Regions from separate parts of the Pseudomonas sp. TE12508 genome, predicted to be linked through region 3. Evidence: predicted binding sites of a transcription regulator. Region 3 holds the regulator's gene; each other region holds the start of a gene.

Region 1 (7,941 bases), on a different contig from region 3:
TCTGGTTGGTGATATTGCCGCCCAGGTTGTTGTTGGTGCCTTGAGTGACCAGGCGGGAGATACCGGCACCACTGGCGACGTTGGCGAAGTCGCCGTCGCTCAACTCGTTCGTTTGCCTGAGGACTTGTCTGGACGGGTTGGCATTGGCGGTCGTGGGGCTAGGGTCGGGAATCACCGGTGCACGCGTTGCCATGCGCGGTTGGACATCACGTTTGATAATAATGATGCCGTTGTCAGCCTGTACGGGCAGGCTGACACTTGAGCCCAGTACACATCCGATCAGTAGGAGGCTAAAGATGCTGTTATCAAATGTCCCCACGGCGGCAATTCCTTCTTTGTTGTGGGCTGGTCCCGGTCAGCGTTGTGAAGGAGTGAGCGAAAGCTGTGCCGGTTTTTGATTATTGTTTTGATTCATAGGGTTATCGATCAACGCTAGTGGATCGATGAAAGGGTGTTTCAGGTCTGAGACAACCGCCGGGACGGCAATATTGATAAGAGATCGCAATAGCACTGGATCCAAGCTTTGTGCAGGATGTATCAGCGCTCTAACACATCGCATGACAAGAAGATGACCAGCGTTGAAACAGGCTGTTCGAGAGGGAGGGGGTGTTTCAGAAACGGACGCATTTGCAAAAATACTGCAACAAATGGACTGGAGGAGAGAGCCAGCCAGTCAAGCGCAATCCCTGTGGGAGCGAGCCTGCTCGCGATAGCGGTCTGACCGTCAACATAGATGTTGAATGTGATGGCCCAATCGCGAGCAGGCTCGCTCCCACAGGTCCCTCCGAAATAGAGAGGTCAGCGCTCGAGCAGCAGCGTGACGGCTTGCAATGCCTGAAGCCGGCGTTCGGCCCAATTGCCCTGAAGCACTTGAACAGGCTGTCGATGCTGCACCAGCCATGCCTGAGTCGCGTTGAAAAAAGCCCGGCGTTCCTCCAGCCCGGGCTGACAGCGCTGACCGTCATCGGTCCAATCGACTTGTTCGGGAGACAGCAGCAAGTGCAAGTCATAGTGCCGAGCCAGCAGTGCTTGCTCGAGCCAGGCCGGGCAATCGCCAAACAGGGTTTCGCTCCAGAGCATATTGCTCAACAAGTGAGTATCGAGAATCAGCAACGACGGCCCAAGGTCGCGAGCTTCGTCTTCCCATTGCAGCTGACCGCGAGCGATTTCTGGGATATCGGCCGGGCACGTGTCGCGCGCCTTCTGCTCAATGAACCAGCGCACGTATTCGCCCACCAAAGCACCGCCGAATTGCTGTTGCAGTTCGGCGGCCAGCCAGCTCTTGCCACTGGATTCAGGCCCCGTCAGTACCAGAACTTTCATGTACGCAACGCCGGGTCGACGCGCCATGTCCGCCAGCCGTGCACCGCCAGCAGTGCGAACACCCCATAGAGGCCGGCGGTCAGGTACAGCGCTTTATAGATGAACAGGCCAACAAAGATGATGTCCAGTGCGATCCACAGCGGCCAGCATTGCAAACGTTTTTGCGCCATCCATAACTGCGCCACCAAACTGAAACCGGTCAGTGCCGCATCGAGCCAGGGCTGCGCGGCATCGGTCCAGTGGGCCATCGCGGCGCCCAGCAGCAAACTGCCGACGGCGCCGACGGCCAGTCCGAGCGCAATGGATTTGCCATCGAGCAGGCTGACATGCCGCTTGCCATGAGTTGCGGTCCCCTGGGTCCACTGCCACCAGCCGTAGATCTGCAAACCGGCGTAGATCACTTGCAGCAGCATGTCCGAATACAGCTTCACTTCGAAAAAGATCCAGCTATACAGCAGCACCATGACCAGACCGATCGGCCAGCACCAGGGGTTCTGTTTGACCGTCAACCAGACGGCAATCACGCCGAGGGCGGCAGCAAACAGTTCAAGCCCGGACATGGAGGTTCCTTGGTGTCGTGAAAATGAGGGGGAGCGAATTGTACCCGGAAAAATCGCGTCATCGTTCATCGCGAGCAGGCTCGCTCCCACAGGAGATCTTTAGAGGACACAGGTTTTGTGTTCGACAACGATCCAATGTGGGAGCGAGCCTGCTCGCGATGGGGGCGACTGGTGTTCCGGGCTGGCCGGGCCAGTTGCCCCTACTGAATTGATCAGACCCGAAACTGCTTCAGTAACCCGTTCAACTGCTCGCTCAATTCCTTGAGATGAACGCTGGCCACGCTCGACTGCTCGGCCGCCAGTGCCGTGCTGTGGGACAAGCCTGCGGCCTGGGTCACGTTCTGGTTGATGTCTTCCACCACGTGGGCCTGTTGCAAGGTCGCGCTGGCAATCGAAGCGTTCAACCCATTGAGATTGCGCAAGGCCTGGCCGATGGCATTCAGGCTGGCGCCGGCCAGGCCGGCCTGCTCGATGGTCAGTTGCGAGGCACGGCTGCTGTCGCCAATCACCTTGACCGCCGCTTCCGAATGGCTTTGCAGGCGTTCGATCATCGACTGGATTTCCGCCGTCGATTTTTGAGTACGCTGGGCCAACAGGCGCACTTCATCGGCGACCACCGCAAACCCGCGACCTTGTTCGCCGGCTCGGGCGGCTTCGATGGCTGCGTTGAGGGCCAGCAAGTTGGTTTGCTCGGCGATGGAGCGGATCACTTCCAGAACGCTGCCGATTTGCGTACTTTCGGCGGCCAGCGTACGAATCACTTCAACGGCTTGATCGATGGTCGCAGACAGCTTGTCGATCTGCTGCAAGCTGCCATCGATATTGACCTGTCCCTGCTGCGCCTCAGACTCGGCATTGCGCATTTCACTGGCCGCGTGTTCGGCGTTTTTGGCCACATCCTGCACGCCGTAGGTCACTTCGTTGATCGCGGTCGCCACCAGTTCCATCTGTTGCGACTGCTGCTGGCTGCGTTGCTGGGCTTGCGCGGCATCGTTGCCCAGTTCGCTGGAAGACTGGCCGAGCGCGCCGGCGGACACCTGCAACTGACTGATCACCAGGCGCAGTTTCGCGGTGAAGGCGTTGAAGTGCCGGGCCAGTTGCGTGACTTCGTCCTGACCGTGGGTATCGAGGCTGCGGGTCAGGTCGCTTTCACCGCTGGCAATGTTGGCCATGGCGTTCACGGTTTCCTGGAGCGGACGCACGATGCTGCGGGCAATCATGATCACCAGCAGGGCCATGATCAGCGCAATGACCAGACCCACAAAAGAGGCCTTCCAGACTTGGGCATAAAACTCGGCCTGCATGTCATCGATGTACACGCCGGAACCGATCACCCAACCCCAGGGCTCGAACAGTTTCACGTAGGAGGTTTTTTCCACCGGCGCGCTGGCGCCCGGTTTCGGCCAGCGGTAATCGACCATGCCGGCACCCTTGGCCTTGGCGATGGCGACCATCTCGTTGAACAGCGCGAAACCGTCGGGGTCGCGGATCGTCGAGAGATTCTGACCTTCAAGTTTCGGATTGGTCGGGTGCATGACCATGACGGGCGTCAGGTCGTTGATCCAGAAATAATCGTTCTGGTCGTAGCGCAAACCGCGCACGGCGGTCAGTGCCTGTTTTTGCGCGGCATCGCGGGTGAGGGTGCCGGCAGTTTCCAGGCCGTGATAGTAGGTGAGGATCCCGCTGGCGGTCTGCACCACGTGCTGGGTCTTTTGGGCCTTGGCCTGATAGAGGTCGTCGTGAATCTGCTTGAGCATCAACACGCCCAACGTCAATAGCATCACCACGGCCACGATCAAGATGAGCCACAAGCGTCGGCTGATCGACACACTGCGCAAGCTGTTCATAACGCGGTTACTCCGGTTTCTTGTTCTTGTAATAAACGATCGCCAGCATCCAATCACACTTTGCCGATCGGGCCTATCCGACTCAGGTCCTATTACGCGGCAGCGTAAACGAGGCTTGTCTGATAGGATTTCGGCCCCGCGCGGGAAAACCTGAGCCCAAGTCTTTTTTCACGCAATTTTTACCGTTTTGCGTGGATCTTGTGCGCGCGGGGATTCAGCTAAGGTTGATCGCAGTTAACGCTTATAAATTATTAACGGAGCATGCCTGGGGGCATTGTTTCTTGGGGGATTGATGGATCTTTGGACGGCCTTTCAGGCATTGATTTTAGGCGTGGTAGAAGGGCTGACGGAGTTCTTGCCCATTTCCAGTACCGGGCACCAGATTATTGTGGCGGACTTGCTCAATTTCGGCGGCGAGCGGGCCATGGCTTTTAATATCATCATTCAGCTCGGCGCGATCCTGGCGGTGGTCTGGCAGTTTCGCCGCAAGATCTTCGACGTGGTCATTGGCTTGCCGACGCAGCCCAGCGCTCGGCGTTTTACCGCGAACCTGTTGATCGCTTTCCTGCCGGCGGTGGTGTTGGGGGTGATTTTCGCCGACTTGATTCACGAGTACCTGTTTAACCCGATTACCGTGGCTACCGCATTGGTCGTGGGCGGGGTCGTGATGTTGTGGGCCGAACGTCGTCAGCATGAGGTGCATGCTGAAAGCGTCGATGACATTACCTGGAAAGACGCTCTCAAAGTCGGCTTCGCCCAGTGCCTGGCGATGATCCCCGGGACTTCGCGTTCCGGCTCGACGATCATTGGCGGCTTGCTGTTCGGGTTGTCGCGCAAAACGGCCACCGAATTCTCGTTCTTCCTCGCCATGCCAACCATGGTCGGTGCCGCGGTGTACTCGGGCTACAAATACCGCAACCTGTTCGTGCCGGCTGATTTTCCGGTGTTCGCCATTGGCTTCATCACTGCCTTTGTCTTCGCGATGATCGCCGTTCGGGGCTTGCTCATCTTTATTGCCAGCCACAGCTACGCGGCATTCGCCTGGTATCGCATTGCGTTCGGTCTGGTGATCCTGGCCACCTGGCAATTCGGCTGGGTCGACTGGACCGCGGTCAAGCCATGAGCGATTCCAGTGCGCGCAACAACAACCCCGGGCGCAAGTCCGGGGGCGCCATGCAGAACCTGCGGCTGAAACTGCTGGTGTTCGTTGTGCTGTGCGCAGTGCCGTTGTTTGGCTCGGTGTCGATGTGGCTGCGCGGGGTGTCGGTGATTCCCCTGGCGGCCTACGGCATCGTCAGCGTGCTGGCGTTTTTCCTGTACTGGAGCGACAAGCACAAGGCCCGCGCCGACCGTTGGCGCACGCCGGAGAACATCTTGCACGCGGTGGAGCTGGCGGGTGGTTGGCCGGGCGCTTTGCTGGCCCAGCAAGCGTTTCGGCACAAGACCCGCAAAGTCTCGTTTCAGTTGGTGTTCTGGCTCATCGTGCTGATGCATCAGGTGTTCTGGATCGATCAGCTGTTTCTGGGCGCTAACCTGTTTGCGTTGTTTTAAAGCGCTTCAAAGCAATAAGCCGACCTGTGTGCGCTTGGGCAACTTGCTCACCACCAATTGGTGGGAACGTTGCAGCAAGCCTTGCAGTTCTTCGGTGCCCAGCGGGTAGGGCGTTTCCATGATGACCCACTGGGCCCGGGCCAGATACGGTGCCGGGTGAATGCCCGGGCGGTCGCAATGGCCCAGGAACAGGTCCTTGTCGACCTTGAAAGCCAGGGACTGTCCCCGCAGGTTCTGCAAGGCAAACATCTTGTTCCCCGCAATCGAAAACACCCGCACGCCACCCCACTTGTAATCCTCCCGCGCGCCGGGCAACGCCAGGCAGTATTGCGCGACATCCTCTTCGCTCATTCGTCCCGCTTTCATAACAGTCTGTCCCCGCAAACATTGAATGATTCGATCAAATGGTCGATCCAGGCGCGCACCGCCGGCATCACCCCGCGTCGATGAGGGTAGACGGCTTGCAGCCAGCCGCCCGGCAATGACCAGTCGGGCAATAGTTGCACCAGCGAACCGTTTTCCAGCTCTTGCTCGCAATACATCATGGGCAGCATGGTAAAGCCCTGGCCGCTGAGTGTGCAGGCTTTACGCACGATGAAATCTTCGCAGCCCAATCGCGCCTCGAGGCTCAGGTCGTAGCTTTTGCCCTGTTGATCAAGCATGCGGATGTGCACCATGCGATCGGCCTCCAGAGCGCCGAGCACGGGCAAATTTTTCAGGTCTTCGGGGTGATTGATTTCATGGCCGAGCAAAAATGCCGGGCTGGCAACCATCAGCATCTGGGCCTGACGCAGGCGACGGGTCACCAGCAATGGATCTTCATCACCCAGATCCCGCACTCTCAAGGCAACGTCGATGCCCTCGTTGATCAGGTCAACCCGACGATTGAGCAGCATGACTTCCAGTTGAACCTGAGGGAATTTCTCCAGGAAGTTACTGATTACTCCAGGCAGCATTTGGTGGGCCAACCCTACGGGGCAGGACACTCGCAAGCGCCCCCGGGGTTCGCTGGACATGCTGGCCACCGCTTCGTCGGCCATTTCGGCCTCCAGCAGCATCGCCTGACAATGGCGCAAGTAGCGCTCGCCCACGGCGGTGAGGTTGAGTTGGCGGGTTGTGCGTTGCAGCAGGCGCGCGCCGAGGCGTTCTTCCAGCTCAGCAATGCGTCGCGACAATCGCGACTTGGGAATCCCCAGCAAACGCCCGGCTGCAGCAAAGCCACCGGCTTCGACCACTTTGGCGAAATAGTAGAGGTCGTTGAGGTCTTGCATCGATTTAATACTCGACTGTTCTATCAGTGGGACGAACTATCGCATTGTTACCGACTAATCAGCCATTGCTTTCGTCGGTAGGATTGTCTCCATCAGATCGCCCGGTGGCGATCCTCACCTTGGAGATCCCACATGAAATTACTGCATATCGATTCGAGCATTCTGGGTGACAACTCGGCTTCCCGTCAGCTGAGCGGCGAAGTCGTCAAAACCTGGCAAGCTGCCGAGCCTGGCGTTGTGGTGACTTACCGCGACCTGGCCGCCGATGCCATCAGCCATTTTTCCGCCACCACCCTGGTTGCCGCCGGCACTGCCGCAGAGCTGCGCAACGCCGCGCAACAGCACGAAGCCGATCTGAGCGCGCAGGCCCTGGCCGAATTCATCGCCGCCGATGCCGTGGTGATTGCCGCGCCGATGTACAACTTCACCATCCCGACCCAACTCAAGGCCTGGATCGACCGCATCGCCGTGGCCGGCCAGACTTTCCGCTACACCGAAGCCGGCCCTGAAGGGCTGTGCGGTGGCAAGAAAGTAGTCATCGTTTCGACGTCCGGCGGTTTGCACGTTGGTCAACCAACCGGCACTGCTCACGAAGACTACTTGAAGGTGTTGTTCGGTTTCCTCGGCATCACCGACATCGAGTTCGTCCGCGCCCATGGCTTGGCCTACGGTGATGAAGTGCGCACTAAAGCCATGAGCGACGCTCAGGCGCACATCAGCGAGCAACTGTTCGCCGCTGCGTAAGGCTTGCGTAAAGTCGTAAACAGCTCGGGCAATACCCTTGAAACTCTGTATTCTGGTCATCGTGATGGCCAGGTACGGAGTTTTTTGTTTCTGGCGGTGATCAGTTTCTGGCCCAGGTTATGCACCCGAGGCTTTACATCTGCGGTCAGGTAACAAGGTGGGGCATCCCATGGTGCGTCTTTGTGCAACGCTACTGATTTGCCTGCTCGGCAGCCTGAATTCAGTGCACGCCGCGCCTGCGCCGCACCCTCATTGGAGCGTCGGCTTCCATGAAATGACGTTCCTCGATCCGCTGGACCTGCAGCCGATGCGTGCCATCGCCTTTTACCCGTCCAGTGAAAAGGAACATTCCAGCACGCTCGAGGGCTACACGGTCGAAGCGGGTGAAGACACCAAAGTCGCCATCGGACGTTTCCCGATGCTGATGCTGTCCCACGGCAACACCGGAACCCCGCTGGCCCTGCACGACCTCGCCACCTCATTGGCGCGCAAGGGCTTTGTGGTGGTGGCGGTGATCCATCCCGGCGACAACTCCAAAGACCATAGCCGCCTCGGTACCTTGAGCAACCTTTATGGTCGGCCGATCCAGATATCCGAAGCCATTACCGCGACCTTGGGCGACCGGATGCTCGCGCCTTTCGTCAA
Region 2 (7,941 bases), on a different contig from region 3:
GCGCTCAGTTGTTAAAAGATACGTCTTTGAAAACCCATCGCAAAAGGACTTCGAGCATGCCTGTTAACTTCACCAAGAGCGCCTTGCTGCTGAGCCTGATGCTCGGCCTCGGCCAGGCACAGGCCACCAACGAACCAGGCCCCACCGCGCTGGCGACCCGTCTGGGCATTCCGCACCCGGCGGTGATCGCCCACCGCGGCGCGTCTTTCGATGCACCGGAATCCACCGCTGCGGCCTACAAACTGGCCCGTGATCTGGGTGCCGATTACCTGGAATTGGACCTGCAACGCAGCAAGGATGGCGTGCTGTTCGCCCTGCACGACAACAACCTGCAACGCACCACGGATGTCGCCACCAAGTTCCCTGAGCGCAAGGACAGCCTGGCCAACGAGTTCACTATTGCCGAACTCAAAACCCTGGATGCCGGCAGCTGGTTCAACCGCGCTTACCCGGATCGCGCGCGTCCGGGCTACGCGGGTCTGAAGATCCTGACCCTGGACGAAATCATCGATATCGCCCAGGGCAACCCGCTGCACAAGCCGGGCCTGTACATCGAAACCAAAGAGCCCAAGCAGTTTCCCGGCATCGAGCGCGACCTCAAGGAGAAACTCCAGGATCGCGCCTGGCTGAGCCCGGTCGGTTCGAAACTGGCGAAGAGCGAACTGGCAGTCGGCCAGGGTAAAGGCAAGGTGGTGTTGCAAACCTTCGAGAAGAGCAGCCTCGAACTGCTTGAGAAGGAAATGCCGCAAGTGCCGAAAATCCTGCTGTTGTGGGTGGGCGAAGGCAGCATCGAGCCGAAATCCAAAGTGACGTTCGCCGAATCCGGTGACAAGGATAAAGCGAGTTACTACGCCAAACAGGAGCCAAAAGACAAAGCCGAATTCCAGCAATGGGTCGAGTACGCCAAGGCCCAAGGCGCTATCGGTACCGGCCCTTCGGCCGCACTGACCAAGGGTGGCGATCAGAGCTACTCGGATCTGGTGAAACCGTGGATGAATCAGTACACCCACGATCAGGGCCTGTTGGTGCACGTCTACACCATCGACGATGCGGTGGATTATCAGAAAGTGGCGGATGCCGGGGTCGATGGCATCTTCACCAACCGCGCCAGCGAACTGCTGAAGTTCTATAAGCGTCCGGCGGCGGCGAGTGTTGCGCAGTTGTTGCAGAACAACGGTTACTGAGTGACGCAAAATACCGAGTGGACAGGCCACCTGTGGTTAGGGCGTGATTATGGTCTGATCCACGGAAAGCTGGGGCGCACTGCGCCCCATGCCCATTACGCCCATCAACTGATCCTGGCCCCTGATCGACCGGTCACCGTCAATCTCGACGGCGTGAACCAAACGGCCCATCGCCTATTCATCCCCTCTCAAATCTGCCACTCCATTGTCGAGGCACCGGATGCGGTGTTCACGGTCTATGCAGAACCACTGATGTTCGACAACCAGGCGCTGAACAACGTCGTCTTCAAGGCCGCATTGTCCCTTGAAGGCCTCGACCACGCCGTTCGCCATTGTCCACGCCGATCCCTTGGCGATCCTCGGATCGAGCGCGCCTTGTCCACCCTCGACGGGTTGCTGACGACCAAGGTGCCGGCAAGTGCATTGGCTGCCGAGGCACACCTGTCCTTAAGTCAATTACAACGGCTGTTCGCCAGCCACCTGGGCCTGCCTGTGCGCAGGCTGGTGCTATGGCGGCGACTGCGGCTGTCGATGGTGCTGATCCTGGCCGGCAGCGCCGTGACTGACGCCGCGCACGAGGCCGGGTTTGCCGATTCTGCGCACTTCTCCCGGAGTCTGAAAAAGCTCTTCGGCGTGACCGCTCGCCAAGCGTTGCAACACATCGATCTGCGTCTACTGGCTTGATTCAGCGCCGCAACGGCTCAGGTACCGCGGGTTCTTTGCTCAACGACACCGGCCCGAACGGGTCCAGCAGTTGCGCTACGTAGTCCCGAGGGAAGTCTGGTCGGCTGCCGATGCCCAGGTCGCCCTGACGGATTTCATAATCCGCCGTGTAAAACCCGGTCCCCAGAAGCCAGTCCCACAGGTTGAAGAACAAGGCGAAATTCACGTCGCCGGCCCGTCCATATTTCATGTGATGAAAGCGATGCACCGGCGCCCAGGCGAATATCCAGCGCAAGTACCCCAGCTGCATATCGACATTGGAATGTTGCAGCAGCAACTGGATGGCGATGGCAAATGCCAGCAGTGCCGCCACGTCCAGCGGGATGCCCAGCAGCAACAACGGCAACAGCCCCGCAGAGGCTTCCAGCAGTTGATGCAACGGATGTTTCATCAAGCCATTGAAGCCGTATAGCCGTTGAACGCTGTGATGCACCGCATGCAGACGCCACAACCACTGCACGCGGTGGCTGGCGTAGTGCATCAGGCTGAGACCGGCGTCGGCGATGAAAATCGCCAGCGCCAGTTGCAACCACAGCGGCCACCCCCTTGGCCATGCCCCATCGAACGACAGCAGCGCCACCAGGCCCGGTAACGCCAGCAAACCGAGAGCATTCAACGCCTCGTTGACCAACCCGTGAACGATGTCACGAGCGCGATCACCGACCGAGCGATTCCAGCACACCTCATAGGGTAAAGCCCATTCGGCCAGAAACGACAGGGCCAGGGCTGCGAGAAACAGCGGCAACAGCCACCCCTCTCTTAACCCGGCAACTCCCGTTAGCCAAAGGCTGGCCCCAATAAATCCGCCCCAGAACGCTGGGGCATAGATCCGCGCAAAGATGTATTTCATCACCACCTCCATTGATCGAGGTCGCAGCATGAAAGATTGTCGGGATGACGGAATTGAACAAACGGCGCAATCGAAGCCCGAAACGTTTTTTAAGGGTGAATTAAGTTGCGCGAGCTAACCTGATCCCACTTAAACAGTTCACCCAAGGAAAGAACTTCATGAAAACTTTAACTGCCCTGTTCACCGCTGCTGCCCTGACCCTCACCGCTGGCCTGGCCCAGGCTGACGTTCGTGTCGACCAGATCCCCGAGTTGGTCAAGAGTGGCAAGATCAAACCCCTGGAAGAACTGAACCAGGCTGCCTTGAAGTTGCACCCGGGTGCCACGATTACCGACACCGACCTGGATAACCACTTCAACGGTTACGAATATGAAGTTGAACTGCGCAAGGCTGACGGCACCGAGTGGGATGTGGACTTCGATGCCACTACCGGCAAGGTTCTGAGCAACAAACAAGACAAATGATTCAACTGCAAAAAAAGCCGCACGACTTTAGGGTCGTGCGGCTTTTTTGCGTTCGGTTCAGGCCGTTCGCTGAAGCGACGAACGAAGTCGCGACAATTCACACAAGCCCGCTAGAATCCCACAAAACCATTCGGCATGTTGAAGCAGAGAACCAAGGATATGGGGCAAACAGCGGCAGCAGACATCGCCACAATTGGCCGAATCAGCGCGGTGCCGGCGATTCTCCGGGTGATCAGTGAGTTGACCGGTTTGCGATTCGCCGCGGTAGCCCGTGTTACCGAAGGCTCCTGGACCGCCTGCGCGGTGCTTGATCGACTGGATTTCGGTTTGAAGGTGGGCGATGAGTTGGACCTGGTGTCCACCCTGTGCAACGAAATTCGCCAGGGCCACCACTCGGTGGTGATCGACAAGGCCAGCGAAGATCCGCTCTACCGCGATCACCACACGCCTCAGACCTATCAATTCGAAAGCTACATTGCCGTCCCGATTTTGCGCACTGACGGACGCTTTTTCGGCACCATTTGTGCCCTTGATCCCAATCCGGTGCCGCTCAAGTCCAGCACGATCCAGAGCACCATGGAATCGTTCGCCCGGATGCTCGCGCTGCAGATCGAGGCCGAAGAAGCCCTGCAACAGACCGAAGCGGCGCTGATCAAGGAACGCCAAACCGCCGAACTGCGCGAACAATTCATCGCCGTGCTCGGCCATGACCTGCGAAACCCCTTGTTCGCCATCAGCGCCGGTGCCGAAATGCTCCTGCGTAAACTTTCCGACCCCGCGAATGAGCAGCGCGCCCGACACATCCTCACCAGCGCCCGACGGGCAATCAAACTGGTGGACGATGTGCTGGATTTTGCCCGGGGGGCACTGGGCCGAGGCATCCCCGTACATATCGAGCCATGCCCGGATCTGGCGGATGCATTGCGGCATGTGATTTCCGAGATCCAGAGCATTCACCCTAAACGCATCATTCAATCGTCGATTGGCGACCTGAGCAACATCCATTGCGATCGCGAACGGGTGGCGCAATTGCTATCCAATCTGGTGGCGAACGCCGTTGTCCACGGAACTCCCGATGACCCGGTCGAGGTCAGTGCGCAGGTCGAAGATGGACACTTTGTGTTGAGCGTGAAGAACCAGGGGCTGATTGCCGAAGATGCGCTGCCGCATCTGTTCCTGCCCTACTCGAAACCAGCCGGCGGCACACCGCAGGTCGGCCTCGGGTTGGGGTTGTACATTGCCAGTCAGATTGCGCAGTCCCATGACGGGAAACTGGAGGTGCTATCGACCGAGCAACAGGGCACGACGTTCACCTTCAGCTTGCCCTCACGGGCTTAAGCAAATCCGTCATCGACGGGCGCGGCACGAACTTGAGAGTGACTGTGTACCGACTCGGTAACCGAACCGATACACAGCCCATTTCACTAGGCGCTCAACCGCGCCGTCACTTCATTCAACTGCCCCGACAAGCCATGCAGATTGTGGCTGGCCGCTTCGGTGCGCTGCACGTTGTCCAGGTTGGTACTGGCGATGCAGGTGATTTCGGTGAGGTTGCGCGAAATGTCTTCGGCCACTGAAGTCTGCTCTTCAGCGGCGGTGGCGATCTGGCGGTTCATGTCGCGAATGGCCTCCACGGCATGGGTGATGCGCTCGAGCATGGCGCCGGCCTGGGTCACTTGCTCGACGCTTTCTTCGCTGCGCGACTGACCGCTTTCGATAGCCTGGGCCGCGTCCACTGCGCCGGTTTGCACGGTTTGAATGATCTGGTTGATCTCGATGATCGACGCCGCCGTGCGCTGGGCCAGGCTGCGTACTTCATCGGCGACCACCGCAAAACCACGCCCGGCTTCACCGGCACGGGCCGCTTCGATTGCGGCGTTGAGCGCCAGCAGGTTGGTCTGTTCGGCGATGCCGCGAATCACTTCCAGCACTTTACCGATGCGCCCGCTGTCGGCTTCCAGACGACGGATGACCGTGGCGGTGTTGGCGATTTCGCCGCGCATTTGGGTGATGGTGTGAATGGTGCCCTGCATGACTTTTTCGCCCTGCTGGGCGGACTGGTCGGCGTCATCGGCCGCACGTGCCGCGTCGGCTGCGTGGCGCGCGACTTCTTGCGCGGTGGCGGACATTTCGTTCATCGCCGTGGCCACCTGATCGGTGCGGTTGAATTGCTCGTTGGTGCCGCTGGCCATGAGGCCGGCAATCGAGTTCAACTCGCCGCTGGCGCTGTCCAGATCCGTCGCACTGCGCTGCAAACGGCTGAAGGTTTCGGCGAGGAAATCGCGCAAGGTGTTGGCGGCCTTGGCGAGGTTGCCCAACTCGTCCTGACGGGTGCTGGCCACGCGCTCGGCGAAGCGCCCTTGGCTGAGCTGCGCCACGTAGTCGATCAGTTTGCGGATCGGCTCCACCAGGTTGCGGTTGACCAGCCACAGGCTCAACAAGCCAATCAGCAGACCCGACACCAGCATCACCACGAGCCCCAGCAACACCGTCTGATCGGCGCTGGCACTGATCAGCTTCGATTGCTCGATGCTCTGCTTGCGCAGTTCGCTGACCAGTTCATTCATCTGTTCGCTGGCGGCACGGTCCACGCCTTTGACCGCATTGTCGCCGGCCACTGGGTCGGCACCGGCCGCCACGTAGGCATCACGGCCCTTCTGATAGGCCGCGCCTAATGCACGATGCTCTTCACGCAGGCGTTCGATGCGGGTCTTGAGTTGCGGCTCGATGCCCTTCTGCCCGGCCAGCTCACTCAGGATGCCCTGTACGTCGCGCTGACCGTTCTCGAACTGCTTCCAGTATTTGTCCAGGTTCGCAGGTTCCTTGCCGCGCAGCAGAACGTTCTTCCACTCCTGAACCTGCACCTTGAATTGCAGGTTGGCTTCATCGATCAATTGCGACGTGTGCAACGGACCTTCAATCAGGTTCGCGTAGTTCTGAACGCCATTGGACAGGAAGTGAAAGCAAGCCAAAGCGATCAGCAACATCGCCAACAGGCTGCCGCTCAACAGGGCGAGGATTTGCGCTCTCAGGGATTTTTGCAAAAACATCGAGTGATATCTCATGACAGGGATAAGGCACGCCCAAGTGGCGCGCAAGTCTGGACATCCCTGTCAGCGACGCTGGTTCACCACCAGAATCGGAAGATCGACATCAGCGTCATCGGCGGGCCAGAGCCTTTCTTGAGCCCTTCCGACCATCGGTAGGAGGCCGGATTTGCGGCGCCCTCCAACTGTCACAAAACCTTCAAGGTACGTTGCGATGATGAGGCTCAAGTGAACCTGTGAAACCCGCGACAGGCGCTTCCTCGCAGCGAGACCTCATGAACCACAGCATCGACCAGCGCCATCGCGATTCCGACCTGTTCGGCCTGCTTTACGGTTTCAGTTTTCGCCCTGGTGAACGCGGCCGGGAGATCGACTCGGCCAAGGCTCTGCACCGCCTGCACCAACCTGAGGACAGCGACGAATTCCTCTGGCTGCACCTGAATCTGGCCCATGCCGCCTGCGAGCGCTGGATGAAAAGTCATCTGGCATTGCCCGATGAATTTTTCGAAGCACTGCACGAAGGTTCTCGCTCGACGCGCATCGAGCATGTCGATTCGGCGTTGCTGGCGGTGGTCAACGACGTGGTGTTCAACCTCAGCAGCATGGTTTCCTCGGATGTCTCGACGCTGTGGGTCTGCGCTCGCAGTCGGCTGATCGTCAGCGCACGCCTGCAACCGCTGCACTCGGTGGACAAGCTGCGTTCGTCGGTGAAGGCCGGTGAATGCTTTCGCTCACCGCTGGAGCTGCTGGTGCATTTGCTGCGCGATCAGGGCGAAGTGCTGACGCAGATCGTGCGCAAAACCAGCCTCAGCGTCGATCAGATCGAAGATGAGTTGTTGTCTTCGCGCCTGTCGACCAACCGCGCTGAACTGGGCGCCAACCGCCGGGTGCTGGTGCGCTTGCAACGGTTGCTGGCGCTGGAGCCGGGCTCGTTGCTGCGCCTGCTCAATCGCCCACCGCAATGGTTGCAGAAGGAGGACGTCAAGGAGCTGCGCAAGTCCACCGAGGAGTTTGCGCTGATCATCAACGACCTCACGGCCCTCGGTGAACGGATCAAGCTGTTGCAGGAAGAAATCGCCGCCAACCTCAACGAACAGAGCAACCGCACGCTGTTCACCCTGACCGTGGTCACGGTGCTGGCGCTGCCGATCAACATCATTGCCGGCTTCTTCGGCATGAACGTCGGCGGCGTGCCGCTTTCCGGTGATCCGGAGGGGTTCTGGATTCTGGTGGCGCTGGTCGCGACGTTTACCCTGATTGCCGGGCGCTGGGCGTTTCGCAAGCGGCAGGATTATTAAGATCGAAAGATCGCAGCCTTCGGCAGCTCCTACGCCGATTGGGTACATCCGTGATTATGGTTGTACTCAATCAATGTAGGAGCTGCCGAAGGCTGCGATCTTTGCTTTTAAACCTCGCAAGCCCTGCGCACCAAAAACCGCTCACGCACCACGTCGTAACCCCAGTGGTACACGTAGGTGTAGGGCAGGAAAAACAACAGCACGCCGATGTCCAGCAGGAACGCCTGCCACAGGCTGACCTTCAGCCACCAGGCAATCAACGGCACGCCGAACGCGACCAGACCGCCTTCGAACAACAGCGCATGCACCACACGCACCCAAGCGTTACGCACAATCGCAAAGCGTTTGAGCAACCGGTCGAACAGGCCGTTGAAG
Region 3 (7,941 bases):
CTTCAACTCAATAGAGCGAGGGTTTTCACCTTCGGCGATCGACAGGATCCCTTCCAGCAACATCTCGCGATAACGCGACTGTCGCAACGCGATGGATTTGAGCTTGGCGGCAATCGGCAGCAAGATCAGGTTGGCACTGGCCACGCCATAGATGGTGGCGACAAAGGCAACAGCAATGCCGCTGCCCAGCTGCGATGGATCGGCCAGGTTGCCCATGACATGGATCAGGCCCATCACCGCACCGATGATGCCAATGGTCGGCGCGTAGCCGCCCATGCTTTCAAAAACTTTGGCGGCTTCGATGTCACGGCTTTCCTGGGTGTAGAAATCCACTTCCAGAATGCTGCGAATCGCTTCCGGCTCGGCGCCGTCCACCAGCAGTTGCAGACCTTTGCGCGAGTAGCTATCGGGCTCGGCGTCGGCCACCCCTTCCAGACCGAGCAAACCTTCCTTGCGGGCAGTCAGGCTCCAGTTCACGACGCGATCGATGCCGCCGGCCAGATCCACACGCGGTGGAAACAGAATCCAGGCGAGAATCTGCATGGCGCGCTTGAAGGCGCTCATCGGTGATTGCAGCAGCGCTGCGCCAACGGTCCCGCCGAGTACGATCAACGCTGCCGGGCCGTTGGCCAACGCGCCGAGGTGACCGCCTTCAAGGTAGTTGCCGCCAATGATGGCGACAAATGCCATGATGATCCCGATAAGGCTGAGTACATCCATCAGAGACACGCCTCGACCAGGTGACGGCCGATATCGTCCAGGCTGTACACCGCGTCCGCGAGCTCGGCTTTGACGATCGCCATTGGCATGCCGTAGATCACGCAGCTGGCTTCATCCTGAGCCCAGATCGCACTGCCGCCCTGCTTGAGCAGACGCGCGCCTTCGCGACCGTCGGCGCCCATGCCGGTGAGTACCACCGCCAGAACTTTGTCGCCGTAGGATTTGGCCGCGGAACCGAAGGTGATATCCACGCAAGGCTTGTAGTTCAGACGTTCATCGCCCGGCAGGATTTTCACCGCACCACGGCCGTCGATCATCATCTGCTTGCCACCCGGCGCCAGCAGCGCCAGGCCCGGACGCAGGATGTCGCCATCCTCGGCTTCCTTGACGCTGATGCGGCACAATTTGTCCAGACGCTCGGCGAAGGCTTTGGTGAAGGCTGCCGGCATGTGCTGGATCAACACGATCGGTGCCGGGAAGTTGGCCGGCAACTGCGTCAGTACCCGTTGCAGGGCAACCGGGCCGCCGGTGGAGGTACCGATGGCGACCAGTTTGTAAGCTTTGCGTTTCGGCGCTGGCGACGCCGGCGTCGCTGCATGGCTGCGAGCCGGAATCGGTGCCGGGGCCGGACGCGCAGGCGCACTGCTGCTGCCGTAGCTGCTGACGCTCGAAGGCGCAGGCGTCGGGGCTGGTGCGGCCACTGGAGCCGGGGCACTGTAGGCGCTGACACGACGGTTACTGCGCGAGATGCTGAGAATCTTCTCGCACAGCAGCTGTTTGACCTTCTCCGGGTTACGCGAGATGTCTTCGAAATTCTTCGGCAGGAAATCCACCGCGCCAGCGTCCAGCGCATCGAGGGTGACCCGCGCGCCTTCGTGAGTCAGCGAGGAGAACATCAACACCGGGGTCGGGCAGCGCTGCATGATGTGCCGCACTGCCGTGATGCCATCCATCATCGGCATCTCGTAGTCCATGGTGATCACGTCTGGCTTGAGCGCCAGCGCCTGATCGATCGCCTCTTTGCCGTTGGTTGCCGTACCGACGACCTGGATATTGGAATCCGCTGAAAGAATTTCCGAGACGCGGCGGCGGAAAAACCCCGAATCGTCCACCACCAGGACTTTGACTGCCATAAACACTCCGTTAGACGGGGCGAGGCTCAGTCGCCCCGCTCCCGCAGAATCAAATACGCCGTGCGGCGTAACGCTTGAGCATGCTCGGAACATCGAGAATCAGCGCAATGCGGCCGTCACCGGTAATGGTGGCGCCGGACATGCCCGGGGTTCCCTGGAGCATTTTGCCCAATGGCTTGATGACCACTTCTTCCTGGCCCACCAGTTGATCGACGACGAAGCCGATCCGCTGAGTGCCCACCGAAAGGATCACCACATGGCCTTCGCGCTGCTCTTCGTGAGCGGCGGAGCTGACCAGCCAGCGCTTGAGGTAGAACAGCGGCAGCGCCTTGTCCCGCACGATCACCACTTCCTGGCCGTCCACCACGTTGGTGCGCGACAGGTCGAGGTGGAAGATCTCGTTGACGTTCACCAGCGGGAACGCGAACGCCTGGTTGCCGAGCATGACCATCAGCGTCGGCATGATCGCCAGGGTCAACGGGACCTTGATGACGATCTTCGAGCCCTTGCCCTTGGTCGAGTAGATATTGATGGTGCCGTTGAGCTGGGCGATCTTGGTTTTCACCACGTCCATGCCCACGCCGCGCCCGGAGACGTCGGAAATCTCGGTCTTGGTCGAGAACCCCGGCGCGAAGATCAGGTTGAAGCAATCGGTCTCGCTGAGACGGTCCGCCGCATCCTTGTCCATCAGGCCTTTCTTCACGGCGATACCGCGCAGGACATCGGCGTCCATGCCTTTACCATCATCGGAGATGGACAGCAGGATGTGGTCACCTTCCTGTTCAGCGGACAGAATCACCTTGCCGCTGCGAGGCTTGCCCATCGCTTCGCGCTCAGCCGGCTCTTCGATACCGTGGTCGACCGAGTTGCGCACCAAGTGGACCAGCGGGTCGGCCAGGGCTTCGACGAGGTTCTTGTCGAGGTCGGTTTCTTCGCCGACCAGCTCCAGGTTGATCTCTTTCTTGAGCTGGCGAGCCAGGTCGCGAACCAGACGCGGGAAGCGCCCGAAGACTTTCTTGATCGGCTGCATCCGGGTCTTCATGACCGCGGTTTGCAGGTCGGCCGTGACCACGTCGAGGTTCGACACGGCCTTGGACATGGCTTCGTCGCCACTGTTGAGGCCCAAGCGGACCAGGCGGTTACGCACCAGTACCAGCTCGCCGACCATGTTCATGATCTCGTCGAGACGCGCGGTATCGACCCGCACGGTGGTCTCGGCTTCGCTGGCCGGTTTTTCCGGTGGCGGTGCGGCCGGGGCACGAGCAGGTGCCGGTGCAGCAGCGGCGGCCGGTTTCGGCGCTTCGGCTTTTGGCTCGGGCGCTTTGGCCACAGGTTTCGCAACCGGTGCTGGCGCCTTGGCGACAGGAGCAGAAACCACTGCGCCAGTGCCAACCTCGGTAAACTTGCCTTTGCCATGCAATTCGTCGAGCAGTGATTCGAACTCGTGATCGGAGATCAGATCGTCGCCGGCCGCTTTAGCGGTTGGCGCAGCCGGCGCCGGAGCCGAAGCAATCGCCGACTCCAATGCATCGACCGCAAAGTTGCCTTTGCCGTGCAACTGATCGAGCAGTGCTTCGAACTCGTCGTCGGTAATATCGGAGCTGTCGCCTGGCGCTTTCGGGGCCGCCGGTGCGGTGGGCGCCGCAACCACTGCATCGGGGGCGAACTGGCCTTTGCCGTGCAATTGATCGAGCAACGACTCGAACTCGGCATCGGTGATTTCGTCGCTGGCCGAGGCATCGCTGGTCGGCACTGGCGCAGCCGCTGGAGCCTCGGCTTGAGCCTTGACGGCATTCAGCGAGTCCAGCAGTTGTTCGAATTCGTTATCCGTGATGTCGCCCGATTCTTCAGCGGCAGGTTCTTCCACCACCTCGGCGACCGGTGCCGACTCATCGGCGGTTTGCGGCTCGGCCAGACGGGCCAACGCGGCAAGCAACTCAGGCGTGGCAGCCGTGATCGGGCTGCGTTCGCGGACTTCGCTGAACATGCCGTTCACCGCGTCCAGTGCCTCGAGAACCACGTCCATCAGTTCCGAGTCGACGCGTCGTTCACCCTTGCGCAGGATGTCGAACACGTTCTCGGCGATGTGACAGCACTCCACCAGCTCGTTGAGCTGGAGGAAGCCGGCGCCCCCTTTTACAGTGTGAAAACCGCGAAAAATTGCATTGAGCAAATCCGCATCATCCGGTCGGCTTTCAAGCTCGACCAGCTGTTCGGACAGTTGCTCTAGAATCTCGCCGGCCTCAACCAGGAAATCCTGAAGGATCTCTTCATCGGCGCCGAAGCTCATTAAGGGGGGTGCTCCTGAGGTCTAAAAACCTAAAAAACCTAAAATGCTAAAACTCTAGAATCCTAGGCTGGATAACAAATCGTCCACATCGTCCTGACCGGACACAACGTCTTCTCTTTTATCGGCATGAATCTGCGGACCTTCACCCTGAGAGAGATGTTTTTGCGGATCTTTTTCAGCCAGCATCGCTTCACGGTCATGTTCGATGCCCGCAAAGCGGTCGACCTGACTGGCCATGAGCACGAGCTTGAGCAGGTTGCTTTCAACTTCGGTGACCAACTGGGTCACGCGCTTGATCACCTGACCGGTGAGGTCCTGGTAATCCTGGGCCAGCAGAATGTCGTTGAGGTTGCTCGACACGACGCGGTTGTCTTCACTGCTGCGGGTCAGGAAACCGTCGACCCGCCGGGCCAGCTCGCGGAACTCTTCGGCCCCGACTTCGCGACGCATGAACCGTCCCCAATCCGTGCTCAGCGCCTGAGCTTCGTCGCTCAGGCTGTTGATCAGCGGCGTGGCGTTTTCCACCAGGTCCATGGTGCGGTTGGCCGCGGCCTCGGTCAGCTTGACCACATAACCCAGGCGCTCGGTGGCATCCGTGATCTGAGACACTTCCTCGGCTTGCGGCATGTGCGGGTCAATCTGGAAATTGACGATCGCGCTATGCAGCTCGCGGGTGAGCTTGCCCACTTCCTGATACAGGCCGCGGTCACGGGTCTGGTTGAGCTCATGGATCAGTTGCACAGCGTCGCCGAACCTGCCTTTTTCAAGGCTTTCGACCAGTTCGACCGCGTGTTTTTTCAGGGTCGACTCAAAATCGCCCTGTGAAGATTCGTTATGCTCCATAGCTCCCCCGTGACGGACTGGCTTTGCACATCAACCGATGCGTTCGAAGATCTTTTCAATCTTGTCTTTCAACGCTTGAGCCGTGAATGGCTTGACCACATAGCCGTTCACGCCCGCCTGAGCGGCTTCGATGATTTGCTCGCGCTTGGCTTCGGCCGTGACCATCAACACCGGCAGGTGTTTGAGTTTTTCATCGGCACGCACGTGGCGCAGCAGATCAATACCGGTCATGCCGGGCATGTTCCAGTCCGTTACCAGAAAGTCGATGCTCCCGCTGTTGAGGACCGGAATCGCGGTAATACCGTCATCCGCCTCGACCGTGTTGGTGAACCCAAGGTCACGCAACAGGTTTTTTATGATCCGCCGCATCGTTGAGAAGTCATCAACGATGAGGATTTTCATATTCTTGTCCAATTCGACCTCCAAGCAGTCTTAAAACGCGCGCAGCACCTGAACGCGCCGTTCAATCAATTCGGCGTAACACTCAACAGTTGTATGGATTACAACGGGCCGTGGCCGATGCAGCAAAATGCCGTACCCACCTCGTTCGCAGTGTCCCCACACTGCCTGTCAGCGCGCTCGCCACTCCCCCAAACGCCCCCGCAAACGGGCCGCGCACTGGCTGTGTAACTGGCTGACCCGCGATTCGCTGACCCCCAGGACCTCACCGATTTCCTTGAGATTCAACTCTTCGTCGTAGTACAGCGCCAACACCAGTCGCTCACGCTCCGGCAAATTGGCAATCGCGTCCGCCAGCGCTGCCTGGAAGCGTTCATCTTCCAGATCGCGCGACGGCTCGAGATGAGCACTGGCGCCATCCTCGTGCAGCCCTTCGTGTTCGCCGTCCTGCAACAGATCGTCGAAACTGAATAACCGGCTACCGAGGGTGTCGTTCAAAATCCCGTAATAATCGTCAAGACTCAATTGGAGTTCGGCCGCAACTTCGTGATCTTTAGCGTCACGGCCGGTTTTAGCTTCAATCGAGCGAATTGCGTCGCTGACCATGCGGGTATTGCGGTGAACCGAACGTGGCGCCCAGTCCCCCTTGCGCACTTCATCGAGCATCGCGCCGCGGATTCGAATGCCCGCGTACGTCTCGAAGCTCGCGCCTTTGCTGGCGTCGTATTTGGTTGATACTTCAAGCAGGCCGATCATCCCGGCCTGGATCAGGTCTTCGACCTGGACACTGGCCGGCAAACGCGCCAGCAAGTGATAGGCAATGCGTTTGACCAGTGGCGCGTAACGCTCGATCAGCTCGTACTGCGCGTCACGTGCCGACTTCTTGTAGAGGTTGTAACCACTGGCTGTCATAGGACGGGTCCTGCGGTCTGTTGCACGAGGCGCTCGACGAAAAACTCCAGGTGCCCGCGCGGGTTGGCCGGCAGTGGCCAGGTATCGACCTTCTGCGCAATGGCCTTGAACGCCAGGGCGCACTTGGAACGCGGGAAGGCTTCGTAGACAGCACGCTGCTTCTGCACGGCCTTGCGCACGCTTTCGTCGTAAGGCACGGCACCGACGTATTGTAAGGCGACGTCGAGGAAACGATCCGTGACCTTGGTCAACTTGGCGAACAGATTGCGGCCTTCCTGCGGGCTCTGCGCCATGTTGGCCAGGACGCGGAAGCGGTTCATGCCGTAGTCGCGATTCAGCAATTTGATCAGCGCGTAGGCGTCGGTAATCGAGGTCGGCTCATCGCACACCACCAGCAGCACTTCCTGGGCTGCGCGAACGAAACTGACTACCGAGTCACCAATACCCGCAGCGGTGTCGATCACCAATACGTCGAGGTTGTCGCCGATGTCGCTGAAGGCCTGGATCAGGCCGGCATGCTGGGCCGGGCTCAAATGAACCATGCTCTGGGTGCCGGACGCCGCCGGGACGATGCGGATGCCGCCGGGCCCTTGCAACAGTACGTCGCGCAGCTCACAGCGGCCTTCGATCACGTCGGCCAAGGTGCGTTTGGGTGTCAGTCCCAGCAGGACGTCGACGTTCGCCAGTCCCAGATCGGCATCCAGCAGCATGACGCGCCGGCCGAGCTCAGCTAGAGCCAGGGACAAGTTCACTGACACGTTAGTCTTCCCGACGCCACCTTTGCCGCCGGTCACCGCGATCACCTGTACGGGATGCATGCTGCCCATGTTATTTCTTTACCTTGTCTTACTTAGACGGAGGCCACATTACTGGCTGCGCGTTCATCAACGGAACAATGCATGGCAGACCATCGATGTAGGTACAAAAACTGTTCATTAGTACCTCAGCCAACCTGCTTGGTCGGACTGTGGTAAATATCAGCGAACATGTCAGCCATGGCTTCTTCGCTGGGTTCTTCCTGCATTTGCACGCTAACGGCGCGGCTGACCAACTGATGACGACGCGGCAGATGCAAATCATCCGGAATCCGCGGACCATCGGTCAGGTAAGCCACCGGCAACTCATGGCTGATAGCCAGGCTCAACACCTCGCCCAGACTTGCCGTTTCATCCAGTTTAGTCAGGATGCAGCCGGCGAGGCCGCAACGTTTGTAACTGTGATAAGCGGCAGTTAGAACCTGTTTCTGGCTGGTGGTTGCCAAGACCAGATAATTTTTTGATTTGATGCCACGTCCAGCCAGGCTTTCGAGCTGCATGCGCAATGCCGGGTCGCTGGCCTGAAGGCCGGCGGTATCGATCAGCACCACGCGTTTGCGCAGCAAAGGTTCCAGCGCCTGCACCAGCGATTGACCCGGGTCGACATGGGTGACCGACACGTTGAGGATGCGGCCCAGGGTCTTGAGCTGTTCCTGAGCGCCGATGCGATAGCTGTCCATGCTCACCAGCGCGATGTTTTGCGCGCCGTACTTGAGCACATAACGCGCTGCGAGCTTGGCCAGCGTGGTGGTCTTGCCCATGCCTGCCGGGCCAACCATGGCAATCACACCACCCTCTTCCAGTGGCTCGACTTCCGGCGTGGCGATCA
Region 4 (7,941 bases), on a different contig from region 3:
ATTTCGACCTGATGCCGGTGGATTTCCTCGCCCGTTTCATCGCCTTCCACGCCAGCCGTTACCAGGCCGAAAAAGCCGTGTTCAACCTGCACAATCCCGAGCCCCTGAGCTGGGACGCCTACGTGGCGCCATTTCGCGAGACCGGTCGGGAATTCGCCATGGTCAGCGTCGCCGACTGGCAGCAGCAACTGAACCGCGTCGATAGCGAAAACGCGCTGTTTGGCGTGCTGGGTTTCTACCTCAACGGCTTCGAGGAAGACATCGGTGACATCTCGATGATCGGCCACGACAACGCCCAGGCCGGCGTGCGGCAGATGGGCGCGCACTACCCGGAAAAATCCCCGGCGCTGCTGCGGCGCGGCTGCGACTACCTCAAAGAAATCAACTTCATCTGATTCACCCTGACCCTGCACGGAGCAAAACCATGAATACTCTGCAACCCGATACCCTGATCAAAAATCCTCACGGCTGCCACGTTGTGTCTTCGGTGGATGTACCGGCCGATGCGGCACAGGTCTGGGCGGTGGTCGGTAACTTTGCCGGCTTCGATCGATTCATTCCGGCGCTGTCGCACATCGAGATGACGGGCGAAGGCGTGTCGTCACTGCGCAAGAAATTCTTCAAGGACGAGAACCATCTGGTGGTCGAGCAGCTCAACTCTCGGGACGACCAGGCACTGAACATGACCTGGACACTCATCTACAACACCTTGGGCATAGGCAATTTGTGGGCGGCGATGAGGGTGGAATCCATCGGCGCAGACAAGTCGCGGGCAATCTGGACCATCATCGCCGAACCGGCTCAGGGCAGTGAACAAGCCCTGTCGGGCTTCAAGGATTTCCTTCAGGGGTTTGCCGATGATGCGATGGGGAATGTGTTGAAGCTGTTTGTTTAAGGCTTCAGTTCAGCGGTGACTGGTACACCGCTATCGCGAGCAGGCTCGCTCCCACAGGGGTTCTCAGTCGTTCACAAATGTTGTGATCACGGAAAACTCTATGTGGGAGCGAGCCTGCTCGCGATTGAACGATAACGCGGTAGAACTGACCTCAATCAGATCTTGAAACTATCAACCAACTGCTTCAACCGATTGGCCTGCTGGGACAGCGCATCGCAATCCTTCAATGTTTCATTGAGGTTGGCCACGCTCTGCTGGTTCAACAGGTTGATCTGGTTGACGTCGACGTTGAGGGTTTCCACCACGGCGGTTTGCTCTTCGGTCGCTGCGGCGACCGACTGGTTCATGCCGTCGATTTCGCCGATGCGCTGGGTCACGCTGACCAGTCGCAAGCCGGCCTGGTTCGCCACTTCGACACTCTGCTCGCTGGAGACCTGACTGGCGTTCATCGTGGTCACCGCTTCGCGAGAACCGATCTGCAGCGAGCTGATCATCTTGTGGATCTCTTCCGCCGATTCCTGGGTGCGATGAGCAAGGTTACGCACCTCGTCCGCCACCACCGCAAAACCACGACCGGCCTCACCGGCGCGGGCCGCTTCGATGGCCGCGTTGAGCGCCAGCAAATTGGTCTGCTGGGAGATGCCTTTGATCACATCGAGAATGTGCCCGATGTTGTCGGTGCTCGCGTTCAGGGTTTCGATCTGCGTGCAGGACAGGCTGATTTTCTGCGACAGCTCGGTCATGGCCAAGATAGTTTTTTCCACCACCTGACGACCGTCATCGGCCTGCTCGCTCGCGCCGCTGGCGTGTTGCGAAGCATCGGCGGCGTTGCGGGCGATTTCCTGGGTGGCGGCGCCCAATTGGTTGATCGCCGCAGCCACACTGTTGGTGCGGGCGCTTTGTTCGTCGGAGCCGACGATTGAAGCGTTGGACGACGCCATCACCCGTTGCGACAGGTCATGAACCTGACGGGTCGCCGAGGACACTTCGCAAATCGATGCGTGAATCCGCTCCACGAATTGGTTGAAAGAGCCGCCCAACTCGCCGAACTCATCTTTGCTTTCTACCACCAGACGACGGGTCAGGTCGCCCTCGCCCTGAGCGATATCCTGCATCGCACGACCCATCGTGGTCAGCGGACGCATCAGCACGCTGATCAGCAGACTCAGCAGCACTGCAATGGCGGTCACGGCGATGAACATCGCGATCAGCGCCGAGGTGCGGAACTGGCTCAGTGGTGCGTAGGCCTTGGCCTTGTCGATCGACAGACCGATGTACCACTCGGCATTTGGCAAACCACTCACCGGCGTGAACGAGAGGATGCGGTCTTGCTTGTTCAGTTCTACTTCCTGATTGCCTTTGCCGATGCGGACACTGGAACCCGGATAGATGTCTTTCAGGTTCTTCATCACCTGATCCTTGTCCGGGCTGACGATCACCTGACCGTCGGCGCTGACGAGGAACGCGTGACCGATGCCACCGAAGTCCACCGAGTTGATGATCTTCACCAGGGTTTCCAGACTCAAGTCGCCGCCGACGACGCCCAGCAGTTCGCCTTGCTTTTTCACCGGCATGGCGATGGTCACCACTAACCCGCCGACCGCGGCCATGTAAGGCGGGGTCAGCATGGTCTTGTCGGCGACCACGGCTTGTTTGTACCAGGGGCGCTGACGCGGATCGTAGCCGTCCGGCATCTTCGCGTCAGGGCGCTGGGTGAACACACCATTGGCCTGCCCGACGTAGGTGAACTGGAAGTTCGAGGTGAGGGCAGGTTGATCGACCAGCCCCGGCAAATCGGCATTGGTGCCTTGATGAGCGATGTTCTGCGCGAGGTTTTCCAGGACCAGCACCCGGCCGCTCATCCAGTTCTGCACGCTGCTGGCAGTCAGCTCGCCAGCTTGTTCAACGGAAGACTCGAGGTTTTGTCGGATGGTGTTTCGCTGCAGATAGTCGTTGTACAAAGTGAACAACGCAAATGCCAACACCACGACGCCTGAAGCGGCCAGCAGAATTTTATGGCTGAACTTGAGATTCATTTCATGGGACTTCTTATGCAAAAAAGTGGGGATGCGTTCCGGGTTGCAACATTCCATGTAACAGCGCAGACGGCATTCTTGGGCCGCTCTACTTTGGTGCACGCATGTCTCACCAGTCTGTCGGCACGAGCGGGAGAAATCTTAGGGGTTTGTACGAAACCCGTCGGATAACCGCCGAACGGCGCGCTAGAGCATCCGCGCCGCAGTGTTTAGTGAGGGTTGCATGAACGGCAGTTGCAAATTTTCTGATCCTTGATGACAATGCGATTAATTATCATTTGTGACGTCGGGCTGTCGCGTTCATGTCTTCACCTGAGTTTGCAGTACAGGCGCTTTACAGCAGCCATCACGGGTGGCTCAACACGTGGCTACGTGCGCGATTGGGCAATGCAGCCGATGCGGCGGATCTGGCTCAGGACACATTCGTCCGGCTGCTGCAAAGAACCGAACGCCTGGAGCTCAAGGCCCCCCGCGCTTTTCTACGAACCATTGCCCGCGGCCTGGTGATCGACCATTGGCGTCGTGAGGAAATCGAGCGCGCGTACCTGGAAACCATCGCCCATTTGCCCGAGGCCGAAACCCCGAGCGCCGAGGCACGGGCATTGGTGCTCGAATTGCTGGAAAGCATCGCCCGCATGCTTGAAGGCCTGAAGCCGAAAGTGCGTCAGGCATTTCTGCTGGCCCAGTGCGAAGGATTTACCCACAAGCAGATCGCCGAACACATGGGATTATCCCTGCGTTCGGTGGAGCGTTATGTGGCCGACGCGCTGTATCACTGTTACGTGCTGCGGTATGAAACGTGATGCCTGTGGATAACTCAGCGCTGAATCGCCGCGGCGCGCCTCATCAGCAGGTGGTTAAACAAGCCATCCATTGGTTGCTGCGTCTGCGTAACAACGCGGCCAACTCCAGACTGCGCCAGCAATGCGACGTCTGGCGGGCCGAGCACCATGAACACGAACTGGCCTGGCAACGGGTGCAGTCCCTGCAAGCCGAGTTGAGCAGCAATCTGCGCGCGGTGCCCGGCGCTCAAGTCGCTTTCAACACTTTGGAAAACAGCGCACAGGGACTCGGGCGGCGCCAGGCATTGAAGCTGCTGTCGGGCGCGTTATTGATGGGTTCGGCGGCATGGCTGGGCAAGGATGCGATCGGCTGGCAACAGTGGACCGCCGACTTCGCCACCGCCACGGGCGAGCGACGCGGTTTCCAGTTACCGGATGGCACGCGCCTGGAGCTCAACACCGCCAGCGCGGTGGATCTGGACTACACCGCGCAGCAGCGCCTGATCAAACTGACTCGCGGCGAGATCGTCGTGACGTGCGGTGGGGCAAGTGAAGGGGTTTCGTTTGATCGACCGTTGCGGGTGCAAAGCCGTCACGGTGTATTCGAAAGTGTGGCGGCGCGCTTCATTGTTCGTCAGGACGCCAATTGCACGCGGCTCAGCGTCATCAGCGGCGTCGTCGCAATCCATTCGCCACGGGCCGACGATGGGCTGCCGATTCAGGCGCAGGCCGGGCAGAGTTATCTGATCGATCGGAGTCGAGCGCAGTTGGCACCGCCGCAGGACATGGATGCTGGCGCCTGGGTGGATGGCCTGATCGTCACCCGCAACATGCGCCTCGGGGATTTCATTAATGAAGTCGGACGTTACCGTCCCGGCTATCTGACCTGCGCGGCGGATATTGCCCACTTGCGGCTGTCCGGGGTTTTCCGTCTCGAAGATACCGACAAACTGCTGGCCATTCTGCCGCAAACCCTGGCGGTGCAACTGCGCTATCGCACTCGCTATTGGGTGACGCTGGAGCGACAGGCCTGAATTATTTTTTTTGGCGGGTTTTCCGAACAAGTCCGGCTTAGTCAGTAAGCACTTCAACTCTGCCTTCAGCGACTTCCTACGGAAACCTACAATGACTGTGCGCGCCATCAGTAAGAACCCTCTCCATTTCGCCCCGGAATCAGGCGTATTGCGCCACGCCATCCGCGCGGCGCTGTTCTCTACCGCACTGGGTGTCGGCCTGCTGCCGACACTTGGCGTTGCTGCACAGGGCAGCGAAGCCAGTAGCCACCGCTACAACATCGCCGCCGGCCCCTTGAGCGATGTGCTCAATCAATTCGCGCGTCAGGCGGGCATCACGCTGTCGACGACTCCGGCTCAAACTCAGGGCCTTCAATCGCCGGGATTACAGGGCGACTATTCGGCGGATCAGGCGTTGAGTCATTTGCTCAACGGCACAGGGCTTGTGGCCGTCAGTCAGGATGGCAGCAGCTATGTGCTGCGGCCCGTCGCTGAAACCGAAGCCCTGGCGCTGCCCACCACCGACATCAAAGGCTTCGCCCTCGGCAATGCGCTGGGCAGCATGGATGGCTACAACGCAACGCACAGCCAGATCGCCACCAAGACCAGTACCGCACTGCTGGAAACCTCGCAAAGCGTGTCCGTGGTGACCCGCGAGCAAATGGACGACCAAGGCTCGCAAACCGTGTCCCAGGCGATGCGCTACACCCCGGGCGTGCTGACCAACCCTTACGGCGCGACCCACCGTTACGACTACGTGGCGATGCGCGGTTTCAACGACGGCTCGGTGGATAACATCTATCTCGATGGCCTCAAATCCATGGGTGACAGCGGCACCTACAGCACCATGCAGGTAGACCCCTATTTCCTCGAACGAGTCGATATTCTCAAAGGGCCGTCGTCAGTGCTCTACGGTCGCAGTTCGCCGGGCGGGCTGGTGGCGTTGACCAGCAAGAAACCGTTGTATGAGCCCTATCATCAGGTCCAGGCCACGATGGGCACCCAAGGCCAGCGCGGCATGGGTTTCGACTTCAGCGGGCCGGTGGATGATGACAAGCGTATCGCCTATCGCCTGACAGGGTTGGCGGATCAGTCCGACACACAGTTCGACCACAATGAGGAAAAGCGCTTCGCCCTGGCGCCGACGGTGAGCATCGATTTCACCGAAGATACCTCGCTGACGCTGCAAGCCTATCTGCAACACGATCCCGACGGCGGCTATCACGGCGGCGTCCCGGCCGATGGCACGATCCATCAGCGCAACGGCAATCGGATCTCCCCCAACTTCTTCGAAGGCGAGCCGGGCGTTGATGGCTTCCAGCGTGATCAACAGTCCTTTGGTTATCAGTTCGAGCACCGCTTCAACGACGTCTTCACCGCTCGGCAGAACTTTCGTTATCTCGACTCCAAGGTGAAGATCGATCAGGTTTATGCCTATGGCTGGACTACCCCCACCAGTAACGAGTTGAACCGCTATTACACCGGCGGCGACGAAAAGCTCCACGCCTTTATCGTCGATAACATGCTGCAAGCCGACTTCTTCACCGGCGCAACCAAACACACCGTGCTGATGGGCGCGGACTACCAGCGACGCAAAACGGTGGTCGACTGGACCAGTGGCGGTCTTGCGCCGATCGATGCGTTCAATCCGGTGTACGGCAATTCGGCCATCGACTTCTACAGCCCGACCAGTTATCTGCGTCGCCTGGAACAGACCGGCGTCTACCTGCAAGACTTGATCGAGATGGATAAGTGGCGCTTCTCTTTGGGCCTGCGTCAGGACTGGGTTGAAACCTCCGATGAAAATCGGCTGGCTGAAGCGGGGCGCCCTGTAGGTACGGAAATCAGTGACGAGCGCACCAAGCTGACGGGCCGGGCTGGGGCGCTGTACCTGTTCGATAACGGCATCGCGCCGTATATCAGCTACTCCGAGTCGTTCAACCCGAATTCCTACGCGGACAGCGCCGGCAATCCTCTGGCACCGACCGATGGCACCCAGTGGGAAGTGGGCCTGAAGTACCAGCCGCCAGGCACCGACAACTTGTTCACGGCGTCGCTGTTCCGCATCGATCAGGAAAACCTGGCGACCAAACTGCCGCAGGAAAACTTCTATCGCGCTGTAGGCGCCGTCCGCTCCCAAGGTCTGGAACTGGAAGCGCACATGCAGCTGACCGATAACCTGAAAGTCCTCGGCAGCTACACCTTCACCGACATCGAGTATTCGAAGTCGATGATCAGTACGTTGAGCACTGCAACCGACGTGATCGAAAACAAGGGCAACTCGCCGACTCAGGCGCCACGTCATATGGCCTCAGTGTGGGCGGACTACAAGTTCGACAGCGCAACGCTTGATGGCCTGCGTCTGGGCGGCGGCGTGCGTTATGTCGGCTACAGCTGGGCCGATGCGGAAAACACCCTGAAGGTGCCGTCCTACACGCTGTTCGATGCGTCTGTCGGCTATGACCTGGGCAAGGTGGGCTTGAAGGGTGTGGACGTACGTTTGAATGCGAACAACCTGACCAACGAGTCCTACGTGGCCTCCTGTGCCAGCCTGAACTTCTGCTACCTGGGTGAAGAGCGCAACGTCGCCGCTACCGTGAGCTACCAGTTCTAACGACTTGTTATCCAAAAAAAGCCAGCCCCTGAATCCAGGAGCTGGCTTTGTCGTCTCTGCAGGAAAATTCCATGCGTGCATTTCTGGTTTTACTTCATCGCTACATCGGTTTGGCGACCGCGTTGTTTCTGCTGATGGCGGGGCTTACCGGCAGCATTCTGGCGTTCAATCATGAGCTGGATGAATGGCTCAATCCGGGGTTCTATACAGCGTCTGCCGACGGTCAGCGTTTGCCGCCCGGCACTTTGGTAGACAAGCTGCAAGCGGAGCATCCGAGGCTACAAGTCTGGTACATGGAGTACCCGTCAGAACAGGGTCATACCGCATTGCTGGCTGCGGTACCGCGTAATGATCCTGCGACCGGAAAACCTTTTTCCGAGCCCAATCAGGTGTTCTATCTGGACCCGGTCAATGGCGAGCAGAAAGGGCAGCGGTTCTGGGGAGAATGCTGTTTTCAGCGGGAGAATTTCATTCCGTTCATTCTGGAGTTCCACTACAACCTGGTTCTGCCGAATAACTGGGGATTGTTGTTAATGGGACTGGTCGCGATCGCCTGGGTTGTCGATTGTTTCATCGCGCTTTGGCTGACGCTTCCACGAGG

Evidence for each region. The regulator FliA, encoded in region 3, starts transcription of late flagellar genes. The targets are predictions, from matches to a motif close to CTAAAGTTTNNNNNNNNNNNGCCGNTAA.
Region 1: ACZ9IM_RS15780 (methyl-accepting chemotaxis protein) is a predicted target of FliA. The motif match lies at 3,858-3,885, and genes of this name have one in related genera.
Region 2: ACZ9IM_RS05910 (methyl-accepting chemotaxis protein) is a predicted target of FliA. The motif match lies at 6,381-6,408, and genes of this name have one in related genera.
Region 4: ACZ9IM_RS00035 (methyl-accepting chemotaxis protein) is a predicted target of FliA. The motif match lies at 3,049-3,076, and genes of this name have one in related genera.

Annotation. Positions count from the first base shown of each region.
Region 1 is NZ_JBWCCN010000010.1:149,926-157,866, reverse strand. It holds gene ACZ9IM_RS15795 (hypothetical protein) at 1-319, opposite strand, end outside; gene ACZ9IM_RS15790 (AAA family ATPase) at 799-1,323, opposite strand; gene pnuC (nicotinamide riboside transporter PnuC) at 1,320-1,883, opposite strand; gene ACZ9IM_RS15780 (methyl-accepting chemotaxis protein) at 2,096-3,730, opposite strand; gene ACZ9IM_RS15775 (undecaprenyl-diphosphate phosphatase) at 4,023-4,853, shown strand; gene ACZ9IM_RS15770 (DUF1294 domain-containing protein) at 4,850-5,281, shown strand; gene ACZ9IM_RS15765 (MmcQ/YjbR family DNA-binding protein) at 5,288-5,647, opposite strand; gene ACZ9IM_RS15760 (LysR substrate-binding domain-containing protein) at 5,644-6,552, opposite strand; gene ACZ9IM_RS15755 (FMN-dependent NADH-azoreductase) at 6,685-7,296, shown strand; gene ACZ9IM_RS15750 (alpha/beta hydrolase family protein) at 7,466-7,941, shown strand, end outside.
Region 2 is NZ_JBWCCN010000003.1:322,924-330,864, reverse strand. It holds gene ACZ9IM_RS05935 (glycerophosphodiester phosphodiesterase) at 57-1,184, shown strand; gene ACZ9IM_RS05930 (helix-turn-helix transcriptional regulator) at 1,185-1,868, shown strand; gene ACZ9IM_RS05925 (sterol desaturase family protein) at 1,870-2,757, opposite strand; gene ACZ9IM_RS05920 (PepSY domain-containing protein) at 2,916-3,221, shown strand; gene ACZ9IM_RS05915 (GAF domain-containing sensor histidine kinase) at 3,381-4,559, shown strand; gene ACZ9IM_RS05910 (methyl-accepting chemotaxis protein) at 4,646-6,271, opposite strand; gene ACZ9IM_RS05905 (transporter) at 6,544-7,566, shown strand; gene ACZ9IM_RS05900 (multidrug/biocide efflux PACE transporter) at 7,674-7,941, opposite strand, start outside.
Region 3 is NZ_JBWCCN010000002.1:68,259-76,199, reverse strand. It holds gene ACZ9IM_RS02495 (flagellar motor protein) at 1-720, opposite strand, end outside; gene ACZ9IM_RS02490 (protein-glutamate methylesterase/protein-glutamine glutaminase) at 720-1,853, opposite strand; gene ACZ9IM_RS02485 (chemotaxis protein CheA) at 1,903-4,143, opposite strand; gene ACZ9IM_RS02480 (protein phosphatase CheZ) at 4,198-4,986, opposite strand; gene ACZ9IM_RS02475 (chemotaxis response regulator CheY) at 5,017-5,388, opposite strand; gene fliA (RNA polymerase sigma factor FliA) at 5,557-6,297, opposite strand; gene fleN (flagellar synthesis regulator FleN) at 6,294-7,124, opposite strand; gene flhF (flagellar biosynthesis protein FlhF) at 7,241-7,941, opposite strand, start outside.
Region 4 is NZ_JBWCCN010000001.1:1,225-9,165, reverse strand. It holds gene ACZ9IM_RS00045 (non-ribosomal peptide synthetase) at 1-395, shown strand, start outside; gene ACZ9IM_RS00040 (SRPBCC family protein) at 425-895, shown strand; gene ACZ9IM_RS00035 (methyl-accepting chemotaxis protein) at 1,051-2,931, opposite strand; gene ACZ9IM_RS00030 (sigma-70 family RNA polymerase sigma factor) at 3,234-3,734, shown strand; gene ACZ9IM_RS00025 (FecR domain-containing protein) at 3,734-4,747, shown strand; gene ACZ9IM_RS00020 (TonB-dependent siderophore receptor) at 4,839-7,340, shown strand; gene ACZ9IM_RS00015 (PepSY-associated TM helix domain-containing protein) at 7,412-7,941, shown strand, end outside.